One region of the Gilliamella sp. M0364 genome, then DNA from elsewhere that is predicted to be linked to it. Evidence: riboswitches for the same ligand, from Rfam matches in the RefSeq annotation. Region 1 holds a riboswitch; the other holds the start of a gene.
What was found. Region 1 has a riboswitch for thiamine pyrophosphate ahead of thiM (hydroxyethylthiazole kinase). Riboswitches for the same ligand answer to the same signal wherever they lie in the genome.

Region 1 (8,436 bases):
GTGTAAAAGTAGATAATATAGCTGAAATTGCCAAGGCAGGAGCCGATATGTTTGTTGCTGGCTCAGCCATATTTGGTCAACCTAACTATAAAACGGTAATTGATGCAATGCGTAAAGAGTTAGCAGGAGTAAAACATGGCTAAATTAGATGATATTCAAGCTATTGCTTTTGATTTAGATGGAACATTAGTAGATAGCGTACCTGGACTTGCTTTAGCAACCCAGAAAATGTTGGCAGATTTAAATTTACCAACAGTTACCAATGAACAAGTTAAAAACTGGGTAGGTAATGGTATTGATGTGATGCTTGAACGCGTTTTCAAAGCCATTGATATTAATCCGTCAAACGAATATTTTGCTGAAGCTAAACAAATATTTAGTCAGCATTATGATAAGGTTATGGATGAACAGACAACACTGTTTCCTCATGTAAAACAGACCTTAAAAACTCTTTATGAAAATCATTACCCTTTAGCACTTGTAACTAATAAACCGGCACAATTTTTACCGGGATTACTAAGCTCATTAGTTATCAAAGAGTATTTTTCATTAGTACTCGGCGGTGGTGATGTAATTAAATTAAAACCACACCCTGCTCCGCTTTATCAAGTCATGGCGACATTTGGATTATACAATGATCAGTTATTATTTGTTGGTGATTCGAAAAATGATATTAGCGCAGCCAAAAATGCTAATTGCCCTACTGTTGCGTTAAGTTATGGTTATAATTATGGCGAATCAATTGCAACAAGTGAACCCGATTTTTTATTTGATGATTTTCAAGATATATTAACCCTATTACCTCAGCCAAAAGCTGATGCAAAAAAATAATAAGTTTAAATTAGGAATAAATTATGAGTAAACCAATTGTATTTAGTGGCGCTCAGCCATCAGGAGAACTAACATTAGGCAACTATTTAGGTGCTTTAAAGAATTGGGTGTCTTTGCAAAATGAATATGATTGCGTTTATTGTATCGTCAATCAACATGCGATCACGGTACGCCAAGATCCTAATAAGTTACGTAAAGCAACACTTGATACATTAGCACTTTATCTAGCCTGTGGTATTGATCCACAAAAAAGTACTATTTTTGTGCAATCCCATGTGCCTGCACATGCTGAATTAGGTTGGGCATTAAACTGTTATACCTATTTTGGTGAATTGAGCCGTATGACACAATTTAAAGATAAATCTTCTCGTCATTCAGAAAATATAAATGCTGGGCTTTTTGATTATCCAGTGTTAATGGCTGCCGATATTTTGTTATATCAAGCTAATTTAGTTCCCGTTGGTGATGACCAAAAACAACATCTTGAACTTTCTCGCGATATTGCTATGCGTTTTAATGCCCTTTATGGCGATATCTTCACTGTTCCTGAACCATTTATTGCTAAAGTTGGTGCTCGGGTTATGTCATTACAAGACCCTAGCAAAAAAATGTCTAAATCAGATGAAAATCGCAATAATGTTATTGGTTTACTTGAAAACCCAAAAGATGTCGAGAAGAAAATTAAACGGGCAATGACCGATTCTGATGAACCACCAGTCGTACGTTATGATTTAAAAAATAAAACGGGGGTATCAAATCTGTTAGATATATTAACCGGTATTACGGGTAAACCTATCGCTGAACTGGAGAAAGAATTCGAAGGTAAAATGTATGGCCATCTAAAAACTGAGGTCGCAAATCAAGTTATTGATATGTTAACTGATTTACAAGCAAAATATCATCAGTATCGTGATGATGAAAATTATCTTCTGACAATTATGCAAGAAGGTGCACAAAAAGCTCGAGCAAAAGCAGAGCCAACGTTGAAAAAAGTTTATGACGCAATCGGTTTTGTATAATTAACCGTAAAACTAGATTGCAATTAACGCTAAACAATATCAATTGGCTTTAATGACTAAACGCACTATCGTTTTTGTTAACGAAAAATGCCATTGAAGCCTTTTTGATTATCATAGGTTAGTTATGAAAATTATCATTCTTGGTGCAGGTCAAACAGGTAGTGCTCTTGCCGAATATCTGGTTACCGAAAAACAGAACGATGTGACTGTTGTTGATGAAGATCATGACAAGTTGCAATCATTGCAAGAACGTTTTGATTTACAAGTTATTTGTGGAAAATCATCTTATCCACAAGTATTAGAAAGTGCTGGTGCAGAATCTGCCGACATGTTAGTCGCTGTTACCAATTCTGATGAGGTCAATATGATGGCTTGCCAGATTGGGCATGTGATGTTCAATATTCCTCAAAAAGTCGCACGTATTCGAGCGCCAGAATATAATGATGAAAGATACTCATTTTTTAATAAAGATTGTATTAATATCGATCATATTATAGCCCCAGAAAATCTAATCACCAATCATATCAGCCAGCTAGTGCAATATCCTGGCGCACTACAATTTGCCTCATTTTATGATAATCGAGTCTGCTTAGTTGCCGTTACAGCTTACTATGGTGGTGCATTGGTGGGTAGTGAATTATCAGAGCTAAAAGAACATTTACCTCATGTCGAAGCTCGGGTGGTGGCGATTTATCGTAAAAATCGTTTTATTCGTCCGATTGGTTCAACTTTGATTGAAGCTGGGGATATGGTTTACTTTATTACCCCACCGCTTAACATCAAAGCGGTAACCAGTGAATTACAACGGTTAGAAAAGCCTTATAAACGAATACTCATTAGTGGTGGTGGTGGCATTGCTGTTGCTTTAGCTAAGCGATTAGAAAACGATTATCAAGTGAAATTGATTGAACGTAATGCCGAAAAAGCAGAATTAATTGCCGAGCAGTTAGTTAATACTACCGTATTACATGGTGAATCATCAGATCAAGAGCTATTATCGCAAGAACAAGTCGAACTTACCGATCTGTTTGTGGCAGTGACGAGTGATGATGAATCAAATATTATGTCGTCAATGCTTGCCAAAAGGATGGGAGCCAAAAAAGTCATCGTACTTATTCAACGACAAGCTTATTTAGAGTTAATAAACGATAGCGTAATTGATATTGCCATTTCACCACAACATGCCACTATTTCAGAATTACTCAGTCATGTAAGACAAAATGGCGTGGTAAAAGTTGTCTCACTACGGCAAGGTGAATCAGAAATTGTCGAAGTGATCGTTAAGGGTGATACTGAAAACTCTAAACTAGTAGGTAAAAATATTAACAGTCTAAAATTGCCTTCAGGGGCAACTATTGGTGCTGTGGTGCGTGGTGAAGATGTGATTATTGTTAATACCGATTTAATGATCGAAGATGGTGATCACTTAATCATTTTCTTACCAGATAGACGATCTATTAGCGATATCGAAAGATTATTACAATAGCTTGTATAAAATATAAACTCAGTAGATAATTAAACTGTTTTTATTAATTGTTTTTTGACTCGGGGTGTTTTTTGTTACTACAAAAAACTGAGATTTTACCCGTTGAACCTGATCTGGCTCATACCAGCGTAGGGAAGTCTTCGTCTTAATTATCCGTTTTGACACATTCTTCCCTTAATATTAATAATAAATAAGGAAAGAATATGTCTACCATTCAGTTATTTCAAAACAATGATGCCATTCCCTTTATTGAACAAGTTAAACAACAACGACCATTAGTCCATTGCATTACCAATGATGTTGTACAGAATTTTACCGCCAATGTCTTATTAGCCATTGGTGCTTCGCCAGCAATGGTCGTTGCTAAACAAGAAGTTGAGGACTTTGTAACTATTGCCAGTAGTTTATTAATTAATATTGGTACCATTGATGAGCAGAGCGCAAATAGTATGTTGTTAGCTGCAGCAAAAGCTGAACAAACACAGACACCATGGGTACTAGATCCTGTAGCGATTGGTGCGGCACTTAAATACCGCACTGAAATTGCCAAACAACTGTTAACTTTTAGACCGAGTGTTATTCGAGGAAATGCCTCTGAAATTCTCGCATTGAGTGGTCAACAATCATCATCGAAAGGGCCTGATGGACTTGATTCTACCGATTCTGCATTAAATGCAGCAATACTATTAGCACAAAAATATCAAACCATTGTCGCAATAACAGGTGAGATAGATTATGTCACAGATGGTGAACAAATTTATAGCATTGTCGGTGGCGATATCGCTTTAACTAAAGTAACCGGCACCGGCTGTTCGTTATCTGCAATGGTAGCAGCATTTATTGCAACCACTAGTGATCGTTTAACCGCTACCGCAACAGCTTGTTTTATGATGAAAAAAGCAGGACAGCTCGCTAATAAACAGCAAGGGTTAGGTAGTTTCGCCATTGCTGTTATTGATCATCTTTCACGATTCAATCAAAACTAAAAATAAGGATGTTTGATGAAAAAGCAACTTGATTTAACTCTCTATTTAGTCCTCGATCCGTTATTATGTGGCGGTATAGATGGCATGGTCGCTACCACCAAAATTGCCGTTGAAAATGGCGTTACTGCAGTGCAACTACGTTCAGAACAAAAATACTCTGGTAAAAATTGGTATGACGCCGCACAAGCGCTCAAAGAAGTGTTAAGTCGCACCCAAGTTCCGCTATTTATCAATGACCATGTTGATATTGCTTTAGCCATTGATGCCGATGGCGTTCATATAGGACAAAGCGATCTACCAGTCGACGTTACTCGACACCTAATTGGCACAGACAAATGGTTAGGACTTTCAGTTTCAAATCAATCACAACTAGAGAATGTTCCTTGGCATTTAGTCGATTATCTTGGTATAGGGCCTATCTATCCAACCACAACCAAAAAGGATGCCGCAGCTGCGACAGGCATTACTCAATTGAAAGAACTGGTTAAAGCGAAACAATGCCCTGCCGTGGCGATCGGTGGTATCGGCGTGAATAATTTAACCGAAGTAATCCAAACTGGCATTGAAGGTATTGCCGTTGTGTCGGCAGTATGCGGACAAGCTAATCTTGCCAAAGCGACATCAGACCTAATCAGTAAAATAAAACTGGCAAAATAGGAAACCAAATCATGACAACAGTTGCATTAACAATAGCAGGCAGTGACCCTAGTGGTGGCGCAGGTATTCAAGCTGACTTAAAAGCATTTTCAGCACTTGGTGCTTATGGTATGTCAGTGATCACAGCATTAACCGCACAAAGTACGCAAGGCGTTAATGGTGTACATGCCATTCCCGCTGAATTTATTGAAGCACAGTTTAATACACTGTATCAAGATATCCACATTGATAGTGTTAAAATTGGCATGCTAATGAATAAAGAGATTGTTACTACAGTTCATCAGCTATTAAACGCTAATCCTATTGCCAATATTGTGCTTGATACCGTAATGATTGCTAAAGGCGGACATCCATTGTTAAAAGCTGATGCCGTTTCTGCTATTCGAGATCTATTATTACCATTAGCCACAGTCATCACCCCTAATCTACCTGAAGCGGCTGCATTACTTGATTGTAGTGAGGCAAAAAACGAAGAGCAAATGCAACAACAAGGGTATGAATTACTTAAATTAGGTTGTCAGGCAGTATTAATGAAAGGTGGACATTTGCCAAGTCAAGAAAGCCCTGATTATTTAATCACTCACAACAACATCATCAGAATGACATCACCTAGGATCGCAACAAGAAATACCCATGGTACAGGTTGTACCCTCTCTGCAGCAATTGCAGCCTTGTTACCGAAACATCATTTAGAAGATGCAATAAAATATGCTAAAAACTACCTACAAGGAGCTATTGAGCATGCAGATAGTTTAAAAATTGGTAAGGGAATTGGGCCTACTCACCATTTTTATCAATGGTGGTAGAAGTATACAAAAACTGTTAATCGATGATTTGATAAAAGTACTCTCGAAGATTTAGGCGATGAGATAATCGCCTAAAATTTAATAACGCTAAATACTGTTAATAAGCAATACCAACGTATTGAAAACCAGCTTCATCAATTGCTGCAATTGCCGCTTCTTGCGAGATAGTACCACCATCAATATCAACTTCATGCTTAGCTAAATCAACAGTAACTTTCGCTTTAGGATCAATATCATTAATTGCTTTAGTAATGGTTTTAACACAATGCTGACAACTCATATTATCGACTATTAATTTCATCATTAACCCCTTTTGGTTATTTAATAATTTACCGATAAATTATCAATGGCAACAGATAGAAAAATTAGATTATTCTTTAAATAAAACAAATCTGCTAGCTATTACCATTAATGAATTAAAATTTAATCTTTATATTACGCCAAAACAAACTAAAACCAAGCCTACTTGGAAAAATAAATTAACCAAATTTTTAATATGCTCAATGAGATTAAGCTAAGAATTTATTTTGATCTATATTTTTTGTAAAAATAATTGAGAAGTGTATACCGTTTAATTGATATTTGAGATCCATAATAGAAAAACAGCTATAACCGTTGGTATACGTCATGGAAAACCAGTTGTCTTAAGAGAAGTTCTTTAACTATGTATCATAAGGTATTGAGTTTTATTTAGCCGATAATAAAGTTTGGTTAATGGATAATGTGCCAAGTCATTTTTTCGATCAGACTATTACCTCAATGCAACTTCGTTATAACAATTTTCAAATATTACCGTATAGAAATCATCGACATTCACAAGAATAGCGGTTATTGTATATTTATTCATCTAAGCTGTTTTACTGATTAATTTGTTTGCAGGTTTTAAATTTAATCATAATTTTAATTATAGTTTAGATGTGTAGTTCCCTTCTTTTTATTTTTTTCATAACGATATTCAGGTTAATTAGGAGCCTAAAATGCAGCATATTATGGAAACGATTAGAAAAACAGAGCAAGAGTTTATTGATATTCGCCATCAAATTCATCAACATCCTGAATTAGGTTTTGAAGAACATAAAACCAGCGATTTAGTGGCAAGTAAATTGGCTGAATGGGGCTATGAAGTACATCGTGGTTTAGCTAAAACCGGTGTGGTTGGTGTTTTAAAAAATGGCACTAGTGATAAAAAAATTGGTATTAGAGCCGACATGGATGCGCTACCTATTATTGAAGCATCAGGAAAACCATGGAGCAGCCAAACCCATGGCAAATTCCATGGTTGTGGCCATGATGGTCATACCACTATTTTACTGTGCGCAGCTAAATATCTTGCCGAAACCCGTCACTTTGATGGCACTTTACATGTCATTTTTCAACCAGCTGAAGAGTTGTTATATGGTGGTAAAGTAATGGTTGATGACGGTTTATTCAAACAATTTCCTTGTGATGTTATTTTCGGTATCCACAACATGCCAGGTTTTAAAGAAGGTCATTTCTATTTCAAAGCCGGCGCACTTATGGCTTCATCCGATACCATTCATATCAAGATTAAAGGCAAAGGTGCTCACGGTGCCATGCCTGAACGAGGAATTGATGCCACGCTTGTTGCTTGTTATATCGGCACAGCCTTGCAAAGTATTGTTTCTCGTAATGTATCACCATTTGAGCAAGCCGTTATCACGATTGGTTGTATTCAATCAGGTGAAGCGCCGAATGTGGTGAACAGTGATGCACTAATAAAGCTAACCGTTAGAGCATTAGATAATGATACCCGAGCGTTACTACTTAAGCGTATTAGCGAGGTTGCCACTTCACAAGCTGAAAGTTTTGGCGCCTCAGTAGAAATTGAGCATGTCAATGGTAGTCCGGTTTTACATAATGGTGCAGATGCAACCAAATTTGCATTAGAAGTCGCCCAAAAATTAGTCGGTGAAGATCGCGTGCATGATAATTGTCATCCTTTTATGGGCAGTGAAGATTTTGCTTTTATGTTAGAAAGTAATCCTAATGGCTGCTATATGATTATAGGTAATGGCGATGAACCGGGTTTTTGTAGTGTGCATAATCCTGGTTATGATTTTAATGATAAATGTATTGTTACCGCTGCATCATATTGGGTGGCATTAACTGAAAGCTATTTAAACATATAAGGATTAATGTGCAGCTATGTCAAAAATAAATATGTCAAATTCAAAAAATTCTCCAGCAAAGCAGTTTAAAGGTTATAACCGATTAACTTTAGGTATTGTATTAGGGGTGATTACTTTTTGGCTTTTTGCTCAGTCTATCGTCAATGTTGGGCCGGCTGTTCAACATAGTATCGGTATTACTACTGCATCGTTCAATTTAGCCGTCAGTTTAACCGCGCTGTTTTCAGGTTGTTTTATTGTCGTTGCTGGCGGACTCGCTGATCGCTTTGGCCGAGTTCGTTTTACCTATTTAGGTTTTATTTTAAGTATTATTGGTTGTCTTTGTTTGATTTTAGCACAAGGTGAAGTGCTGTTTATTACTGGTCGTATTATCCAAGGTTTATCTGCTGCCTGTATTATGCCATCGACGTTGGCGTTAGTGAAAACCTATTATCAAGGTAAAGATCGTCAGCGTGCCTTAAGCTTTTGGTCGATAGGATCTTGGGGCGGTTCAGGTACTTG
Region 2 (8,436 bases), on a different contig from region 1:
CTTCTAATCCGACACGCACTAATATGTCACCAATTATTGTCCGTTCTGCTCGGCTAAGTTTTAATAATGGTTTAATACCTAACGCTATATTTTGTTCGACAGTGAGATGGCTAAATAAATTATTGTTTTGGAATAGCATCGATACCGGCCGTTTACCCGGTAAAGTTGTGGTGACGTTTTGATGATTTAGGATAATTTGCCCTGAATGAGGAAAAATAAATCCGGCAATTAAACTGAGTAATGTACTTTTGCCTGCACCACTTGGGCCAACAATCACTACTCTTTCTTTAGCAGCAATATTAAGCACAAAGTGCATGTTGAAGTTATCATATTGATACTCAGTTTTTTGAAGTTCGATCATAATCCATAACAACCAATAAGCTAAATGATAAAATTAATAAAATTGCTGCTGTTACTATACTTTCTTTGTATTGATAATGCGATATCTGCTGATATAAATAATAAGGTAAAGTGGTGACTGACTGCCCACCAAATAAAGCAATTACACCAAAATCGCCCAATGACAAGATGCCAGCAAATGCAAAGCTCATTAATATTGTTCTTCTTAACCCTCTAAAATCAATTAGATAAAAGTGAGTTAAACCATTAATATTCAGTGATTGGGTAAGTCGCCAATATTGAGCAGTAATATCATACATTGGAACGGTAAGATTTTTTGTAATAAATGGTAAAGCCATCAATCCATTACAAACCATCATCAATAAGCAGATAAAAACGGTATTATTACTATAGTCAAATAGTAATAAAAATAATCCTGATGCCAATACCATACTTGGTATGGCTAGAATCAGTGATGCAATTAATAATAGTCCATTACTCAATCGCGGTTGTCTATTTATCAGTAGTCGACTGTTGGTCCAAAGTAATAGTAACCCTAGTGTCATGGCAATAATTGATGAACCAATTGCAATAATGATTGAAAAAAGTAAAGCTTGCTGTAATGAGAAGGTCAACAGTGAAAATTGAAAGAAATAGATACCTTGAAAAAGGATGGTCAGCATCGGTAACAGTATAAATAATCCACCAATCAAAACTAGCACTGAACTAACAATTTTTAATCCTTTGGGTTGAGGTAAACGGTAGTCTGTTTGAGTAAATTTTAGCGTTAATTTTTTATCGATTCTGTTTATCTTTTGCATTAATCCAACGAAGGCAATACAACAAACTAATTGTAAACAGGCAAGTAATGCTGCTTGTAACAGATCAAAATCACGAATTGCTTGATAAATAGCAACTTCAAGCGTGGTATATTTTGGCCCGCCACCTAATGCTAAAACAATAGCAAAACTTGAAAAACATAACATAAAAATTAATGCCGCCATAGGTAATATTTGTCTACGAAGTAATGGCCATTCAATAATTTTAAAAAAAGTTACATTGCTAAAATTTAATTGCGCAGCTAAGTGTTTTTGTTCAATAGGTACGCTTTGTAAGGTTTGATAAAATAGGCAGCAGGCATAAGGGAAATTCAGGAATACATGCGCCAATAAAATGCCTTGTAAACCATAAATTGAAAATGAGAATGGTATGTGTAATATTTGGCAGATATTTGATAATAAACCTTGTCGCCCGTAAACCGATAGTAAACCAGTTACAACAACTAGTGTTGGTAAGATAAAGGTAATAGGCATTATTTTCAATAACAACTTTTTACCTTTAAAATCGACTAAAGATAATGCTTTAGCCATTAATATAGCCGCGATTAGTGATAATAACGTCGACAATACAGCTTGGTAAAAAGTTATCCATATAATATGCAATATGTAACTATCAAAATAGATGGTTAAATTTCCTGACTGCAAGGCAAATTTCCAGATAGCGAGAAGTGCTGAACTTAATATGATTAAAATTAAACTAGCAGCACTGATACCTGGTAATAATGATCTGAATTTTAACATTAATAATACTTAACTAGTTACTTATTGCTGACTGCCACTCACGAATCCAGCCTTTTTGATGTTTTTCAATCTCTTCCGGTGTAAATTCTAGCGATTTATCAATGGTATTAATTTGCTTATAGGCATCGGGTAGATCGGTTTTAATAATTGGATACATCACATTTTTTTCAGCAAATTGCCGTTGTATCTCAGGTGTTAGTAAGTAACGTAAAAATTGTCGAGCTAAATCGACTTCTTGGCTATATTTAATGATGCCAGCCACTTCGACTTGGCGATAGTGACCTTCAGCAAAAATCGCGGCTGCGTAGCTATGATTATTTTCATTAATAATATGTGCTATCGGCGATGTGCTATAACTTAATACCAAATCAGCCTCATCTTTTAGGAACATACCATAAGCTTCACTCCAGCCCTTAGTTACTGTGACTGTATGTTTAGCCACTTGTTGCCATGCATTTGCCGCCTCGTCACCATAGACTTTTTTCATCCAAAACAATAAACCTAGTCCTGGAGTGCTGGTTCTAGGATCTTGATAAATGATTTTCCAATTAGCTCTGTTTTCGACCAATTCATGTAATGAATGAGGAGGATTTTTAATTTTATTTTGATTATAAATAAAAGCGAAATAGCCAAAATCGTAAGGTATAAAACTATCATCCCACCAATCGGTATTGAGGTTATCGGGTTTACTAATTTGATGCGGAATTAAGATATCCGCTTGCTTGGCTTGTGCTAATAGATTGTTATCTAATCCTAAAATAACATCCGCATTTGTTTTGTCGCCTTCGAGGCGAATTCGATTTAAAACAGATACACCATCCCCTAATGTGACAACATCAAGTTGGCAATTACATTGCGCTTCGAAGCCTTTTTTAATTGCTTCACCCGGCCCCCATTGTGACATAAATGAGTTGTAACTATAAACGGTTAGAGTTGGTTGTTGTGCATTTGCTAGATGACTAAATAGTGAAAATGAAAATATAACAGATAGTAAAAAGTTTTTACGAAACATTTTGCCTCCAAAGTAATGTGTAAAAGACAAAAGGTTTGAGCAGATATAATAACTCAAATCCCTCCGCTGGTATTATCCAGTTCAGGTTCGACGAGTTATGTCAGTTTTTCTGACACTCTCAGCCCTTCAGGGCACCCCGTTGAGAACGATGAGTAGTTTAGTGGTAGCAAATAGAATTGTAAACAGGCGAGGGGTTGATAAATACAAATTTAGACAAATTAAAACAAGGTAAGATTACAGGCAATCAGTGACAATTGTTGTGTTTGTCGGTATTATATGCCTCATTTTATGATTATTGATTAGGTACAATGTGAACATTCAACAACTATTAACGCAACGAGTTTCGCAAGCAATGATTATGGCTGGTGCAGATAAAAACTGTGATGCTTTAATCAAGCAATCAGCCAAAGTTCAATTTGGTGATTATCAAGCAAATGGTATCATGGCTACCGCTAAAAAATTGGCTATGCCACCACGCGCATTGGCAGAAAAAGTATTACAACATCTGGATATTGAAGATATTGCCGATAAAGTAGAAATAGCTGGACCGGGTTTTATTAATATCTTTTTAAAAAATAGTTGGATTGCCGAGCAGAACGAAGTAGCGTTAAGTAGCGATAAATTGAATATCACTTTACCAGCTAAACCACAAACTATTGTGGTTGATTACTCAGCACCAAACGTAGCAAAAGAGATGCATGTTGGTCATTTACGCTCAACTATTATTGGTGATGCGAGTGTTAGAGTCTTAAATTTTCTTGGTCACAATGTGATTCGAGCTAATCACGTTGGTGATTGGGGAACTCAATTTGGTATGTTAATCGCTTACCTTGAAAAAATGCAAAATGAACAGGCCAACGATATGGATCTATCGGATCTAGAATCTTTTTATCGTGCAGCCAAAAAACATTATGACGAAGATGAAGTCTTTGCTGAAAAAGCCCGTAATTATGTCGTTAAGCTTCAAGGTGGTGATGAGTATTGCCGTGAAATGTGGCGAAAACTGGTTGATATTACCATGACGCAAAATATTGCCACATATAAACGACTCAATGTCACACTTTCATTAGAAGATACCATGGGTGAAAGTATCTATAACAGCATGCTACCGGGCATTGTTGCCGATCTTAAACAGAAAAAATTAGCCGTTGAAAGCGAAGGCGCTATCGTTGTGTTCTTAGATGAGTATAAAAATAAAGAAGGCGAACCAATGGGTGTTATCATCCAAAAACGAGATGGTGGTTATCTTTATGCAACAACCGATATTGCCTGTGCAAAATATCGTTATGAAACCTTACACGCGGATCGTATTTTATATTATACCGATTCACGCCAACACCAACATTTAGAACAAGTTTGGGCGATTGTGCATAAAGCAAAATATGTCCCAGAATCTTTAAAACTTGAACATCATATGTTTGGTATGATGTTAGGTAAAGATGGTAAACCATTTAAAACGCGTTCAGGTGATACCGTTAAACTAAATGATTTACTCGATGAAGCAACAGAGCGAGCCGCAACATTAATTAAAAGCAAAAATCCTGATCTTTCTGATGCCGAGCTTGCTCAAGTGGTTGATGCAGTTGCCATTGGTGCGGTTAAATATGCTGATCTATCCAAAAATAGAACAACTGATTATATATTTGATTGGGATAATATGCTGTCATTTGAAGGCAATACAGCACCTTATTTACAGTATGCCTATACCCGTGTACTTTCAGTATTTAAAAAATCAAATATCAATGAAGAAAATCTAGATGGTCATATCGATTTAGGTACTGAAAAGGAACGAGCGTTAGCAATTCGTTTGAATCAATTTGATGAAACAATCACAACTGTTGCCGCAGAAGGTACTCCACATGTTCTTTGTGCGTATCTGTATGATATCGCTACCCTATTTTCAAGTTTTTATGAACACTGCCCTATTTTGGCCGCGGAAAATGAAAGTTTGAAAGTTAGCAGATTGAAACTGGCCTCATTAACAGCCAAAACGCTTAAAACGGGTTTAGATATGCTTGGCATTAAAACCGTTGACAAAATGTAAGCTTATTTGCCACCGATATGATTAAATATCGGTGGTTTTGTTGGTATTTAGTTATCCGCTTAGACATTAACCTGTTTAGCTATACAAATCGATAATCCATCAACCTGCTCCTTAGCAAAATTAGCAAATTCAACAAAATGTGGCGTTGTATTATGTAAGTCAATCGCCTGCTGTGATTGCCATGTTTCTACTACTATATAAATATTGGGATTCTCAATACTTTGATTCAACTCATAGCGAACACAACCATGTTCAGCTCGACTATCGATAACTAATCGTTTAAATATAGGTTTAAATGCTTCATGATACTCTGGTTTTATCGTAATGGTGGCAATAATGTTTAGTTGTGACATATTCTACCCTTATAAGTAAACTTGTTTTGTAATGATTGAAATCCTACTGTTAAGAATAAACAGCTTTTAATAACCATGCTAATCTCATTTTTTCGACCACTATACTTATTATTAAATAGTAAGTTAGGCATATGTAATTTAAAAGTTTACTCTTTAAGAGTATAAATAGACTTTTTTTAGTTTGAAAAATCTAAAAAATAATACTTTAACCTTTTCATTTATTTAAATATTTTTAAAATTAAAATGCTTGATCTTAACAATGAATCCATTAAAATCTTTCCCACTTCGGAAAAATAATAAAGTGTAAACTTCCATGACAACTTGTGTTTTCATTGCTATAAGAAATATCCTAACAGGTTTATTTTGATCCTCCTTTTTGGGGGATTTTTTTTATCCATTTTTTATTAAAACTTAATAGTAACCAAATTTTAGAGGCGCATTATGACCGATAATAAACAAATGTTATCAACTAGTCGAGATCAGAGCTTGAAAGCATATTTGATGAACAAAATTAAACAAAATGGTGGTTGGGTTAATTCACATATGCATGCTGATCGTGCTTTTACTATCACTGTAGATAGTTTTGATGTCTATCAAAAACAGACTTTAATTGAAAAATGGGACACGCTTGATAAAGTGAAAGCAGCAATGACTGAAGATGATTATTATCGGCATTTTAGCATGGCGGTTGAACGCATGATAGAACAAGGTGTTACTGCCATGGGTTCATTTGTTGATATTGATCCGATTGCCGAAGAGCGAGCAATTAGAGGTGCGCTGCGAGCGCGTGAAACCTATAAGAGTGACATTATCATTAAATTAGTTAATCAAACTCTTAAAGGAGTCATTGATAAAGAAGCCCGATACTGGTTTGATAAAGGTGCTGATTTAGTGGATATTATTGGTGGTTTGCCTCGTCGAGATGAGCGAGATCATGGTGAAGGAATGGGATTAAAACATTTAGATGTGTTAATGAAGACCGGTAAAGCATTAGGCAAAATGGTACATGTCCATGTTGACCAGTTTAACTCATCAGATGAAATCGAAACCGAGCAACTTACTGATAAAACCATTGAGCATGGTATGTATGGTCGCGTGGTGGCTATTCATAGTATTTCAATTACCGCTCATAGTTTAGAATATCGTCAAAAACTCTACCAAAAAATGAAAGAAGCTAAAATGATGGTAATTGCTTGCCCATTTGCTTGGATCGATAGCCCGCGCCGTGAAGAACATGGCCCTACCCGCAATTCATTAACGCCAGTCGATGAACTTGCTGCCGCCGGGATACCTGTTGCTATTGGGACTGATAACGTCAGTGATTATATGTTACCTTTTTCAACCGGTAATATGTGGGAAGAGCTTAAATTATTAGTCACTGGCTGTCGTTATACAGATTTAGATAATGTGGTAAATGTTGCCACCAAAAATGGGCGTATGGTATTAGGCATTGAATAATTGTCTGATTAAAAATTTAACTGAGATTTAATCATCTTTAAAAATAAAAATCCCACCTAGAGAATAACTGAGTGGGATTATATTTATTCATTATTATTTATAATTCATGAATTGCTGAAGAAAGCCTAGAAAGGTAATTGCTAAGACTTGATTTTATATCATCTTCTGCTTGTTGTCTTAATTCACTACGAGAATAGTAATTACCGTCTGTACTATCAAATTCGTAACTAGGTTTATCACCAGTGTAGGTATACTTAACTTGTCTTGAACTTTTTTCAGCTGAAAATCTGTCATAATAACCACTTAATCCAGAAATATTTACGCTAAGATTTAAACTATAATTATTTACTAATGTTTCAGTTTGTAAATTATATTCTTTTTCACCATTCTTTTTAGTGTCATTTGTTACTGAACCGCCATCTTCAGAATATCGCTCATCTTCACTAAGATTAATAGTAATGTCACTACCAGTACTGTTGTTAACTAATATAATAGCATCATCATTTTTGAAATAATCTTCAACAAAATTAGAAAATGCATTTGTATTACCTGTCACATATAGTCTTATTTGACCCTTGGTGGTATATTCTATTGCTTTTTGTTCCGAATCTCGATAATTACCATATTTTGCATAAGTATTCGCGGCATGTTGATAATTTGTTGCTGCTTGTCGATATTGATAACTTCGAGTCGCATTTTTAGCTATTTTTTCACCTTGAGAATAAGAATCAAACGCTTCTTTGTTTCTCGCTTTTTTTTCATAGTAACGAGCTAATTTTTCAGTATCTTTGTATTGACCTAATGGCTTATAAATAACACTAATAGTTCTAAAACAAGCTAGCGCTGCATTATAATCACCACTCCGTATTTCCTGTTTAGCAAGATTGTATAATGTTTGTGCCGCAAGCTGCCTATATTTAGTATCCGCATGAATATAGGCTTTTTCGATATTTTTATCGTAATATCTATCTAAAGATTTTTTATATAACGCTGCTCTTTCTTCATAATCACCAGCAGAATTAGTTGGGATAGCATTTGCTTGTTGAGTATAAAAGTTAGCAATATTTTGTTTTAGACGTTCACTAGGATATTTATCCAAAAAGAATGCTAATTCGGAACTGTAAAAGTGATCACTCAAACGCTGATTAAGCTCTAATAATTTCTCATATATTTCTTGGCGTTGTTCATCATTGCTCTTTGTGGTATTAGCTAATTCATTTTCATATTTATTCATCACATCGGTAACTAACTGCCGCAGCTGTGCGGCATCAGTTTGCTTAAAGTTTGCTTCACTTTTTTTCTCTATTTTTGTCGCTAATAAATTGATACTTTCAATATAACTTCCTTCAGCGTATGCTTCTTGAAATGTGCGTTGGTGCGCACAAGCAACTAATAAAAATATTGATAAAGAAGCCAAAATAATTTTCATTAATTTTTTAATTTTCATAAAGTTTCCCTTTATAGGTATGAAAGATCTTGAGCAATACTATCAAGTATTGATCTTAATTCAGCACTTTGTTCGCTTTTAGCTCTTTGTTCTAATTCATGTGGAGATTCTAAAACACCTTCGTTATAGTCATGTACATGTGAAGGTACATCTCCCCCCCAATAATGAACCTCATATTTTTCTGAAGATTTTTCTATAGTAAA

Region 2: linked by a shared signal. The riboswitch ahead of thiB (thiamine ABC transporter substrate binding subunit) and the one ahead of thiM (hydroxyethylthiazole kinase) in region 1 are both predicted to bind thiamine pyrophosphate.

What each region holds. Positions count from the first base shown of each region.
Region 1 covers NZ_JACFSF010000011.1:4,486-12,921, forward strand. Annotated here, with positions in the region: gene rpe (ribulose-phosphate 3-epimerase) at 1-143, shown strand, start outside; gene H3U96_RS10165 (phosphoglycolate phosphatase) at 136-831, shown strand; gene trpS (tryptophan--tRNA ligase) at 855-1,850, shown strand; gene trkA (Trk system potassium transporter TrkA) at 1,975-3,336, shown strand; TPP riboswitch at 3,387-3,488, shown strand; gene thiM (hydroxyethylthiazole kinase) at 3,549-4,322, shown strand; gene thiE (thiamine phosphate synthase) at 4,338-4,979, shown strand; gene thiD (bifunctional hydroxymethylpyrimidine kinase/phosphomethylpyrimidine kinase) at 4,991-5,785, shown strand; gene H3U96_RS10195 (heavy-metal-associated domain-containing protein) at 5,883-6,089, opposite strand; gene H3U96_RS10200 (M20 aminoacylase family protein) at 6,763-7,935, shown strand; gene H3U96_RS10205 (MFS transporter) at 7,952-8,436, shown strand, end outside.
Region 2 covers NZ_JACFSF010000001.1:537,042-545,477, forward strand. Annotated here, with positions in the region: gene thiQ (thiamine ABC transporter ATP-binding protein ThiQ) at 1-361, opposite strand, end outside; gene thiP (thiamine/thiamine pyrophosphate ABC transporter permease) at 339-1,919, opposite strand; gene thiB (thiamine ABC transporter substrate binding subunit) at 1,933-2,931, opposite strand; TPP riboswitch at 2,972-3,080, opposite strand; gene argS (arginine--tRNA ligase) at 3,242-4,975, shown strand; gene H3U96_RS02470 (putative quinol monooxygenase) at 5,035-5,328, opposite strand; gene H3U96_RS02475 (amidohydrolase family protein) at 5,770-6,786, shown strand; gene H3U96_RS02480 (hypothetical protein) at 6,884-8,233, opposite strand; gene H3U96_RS02485 (hypothetical protein) at 8,245-8,436, opposite strand, start outside.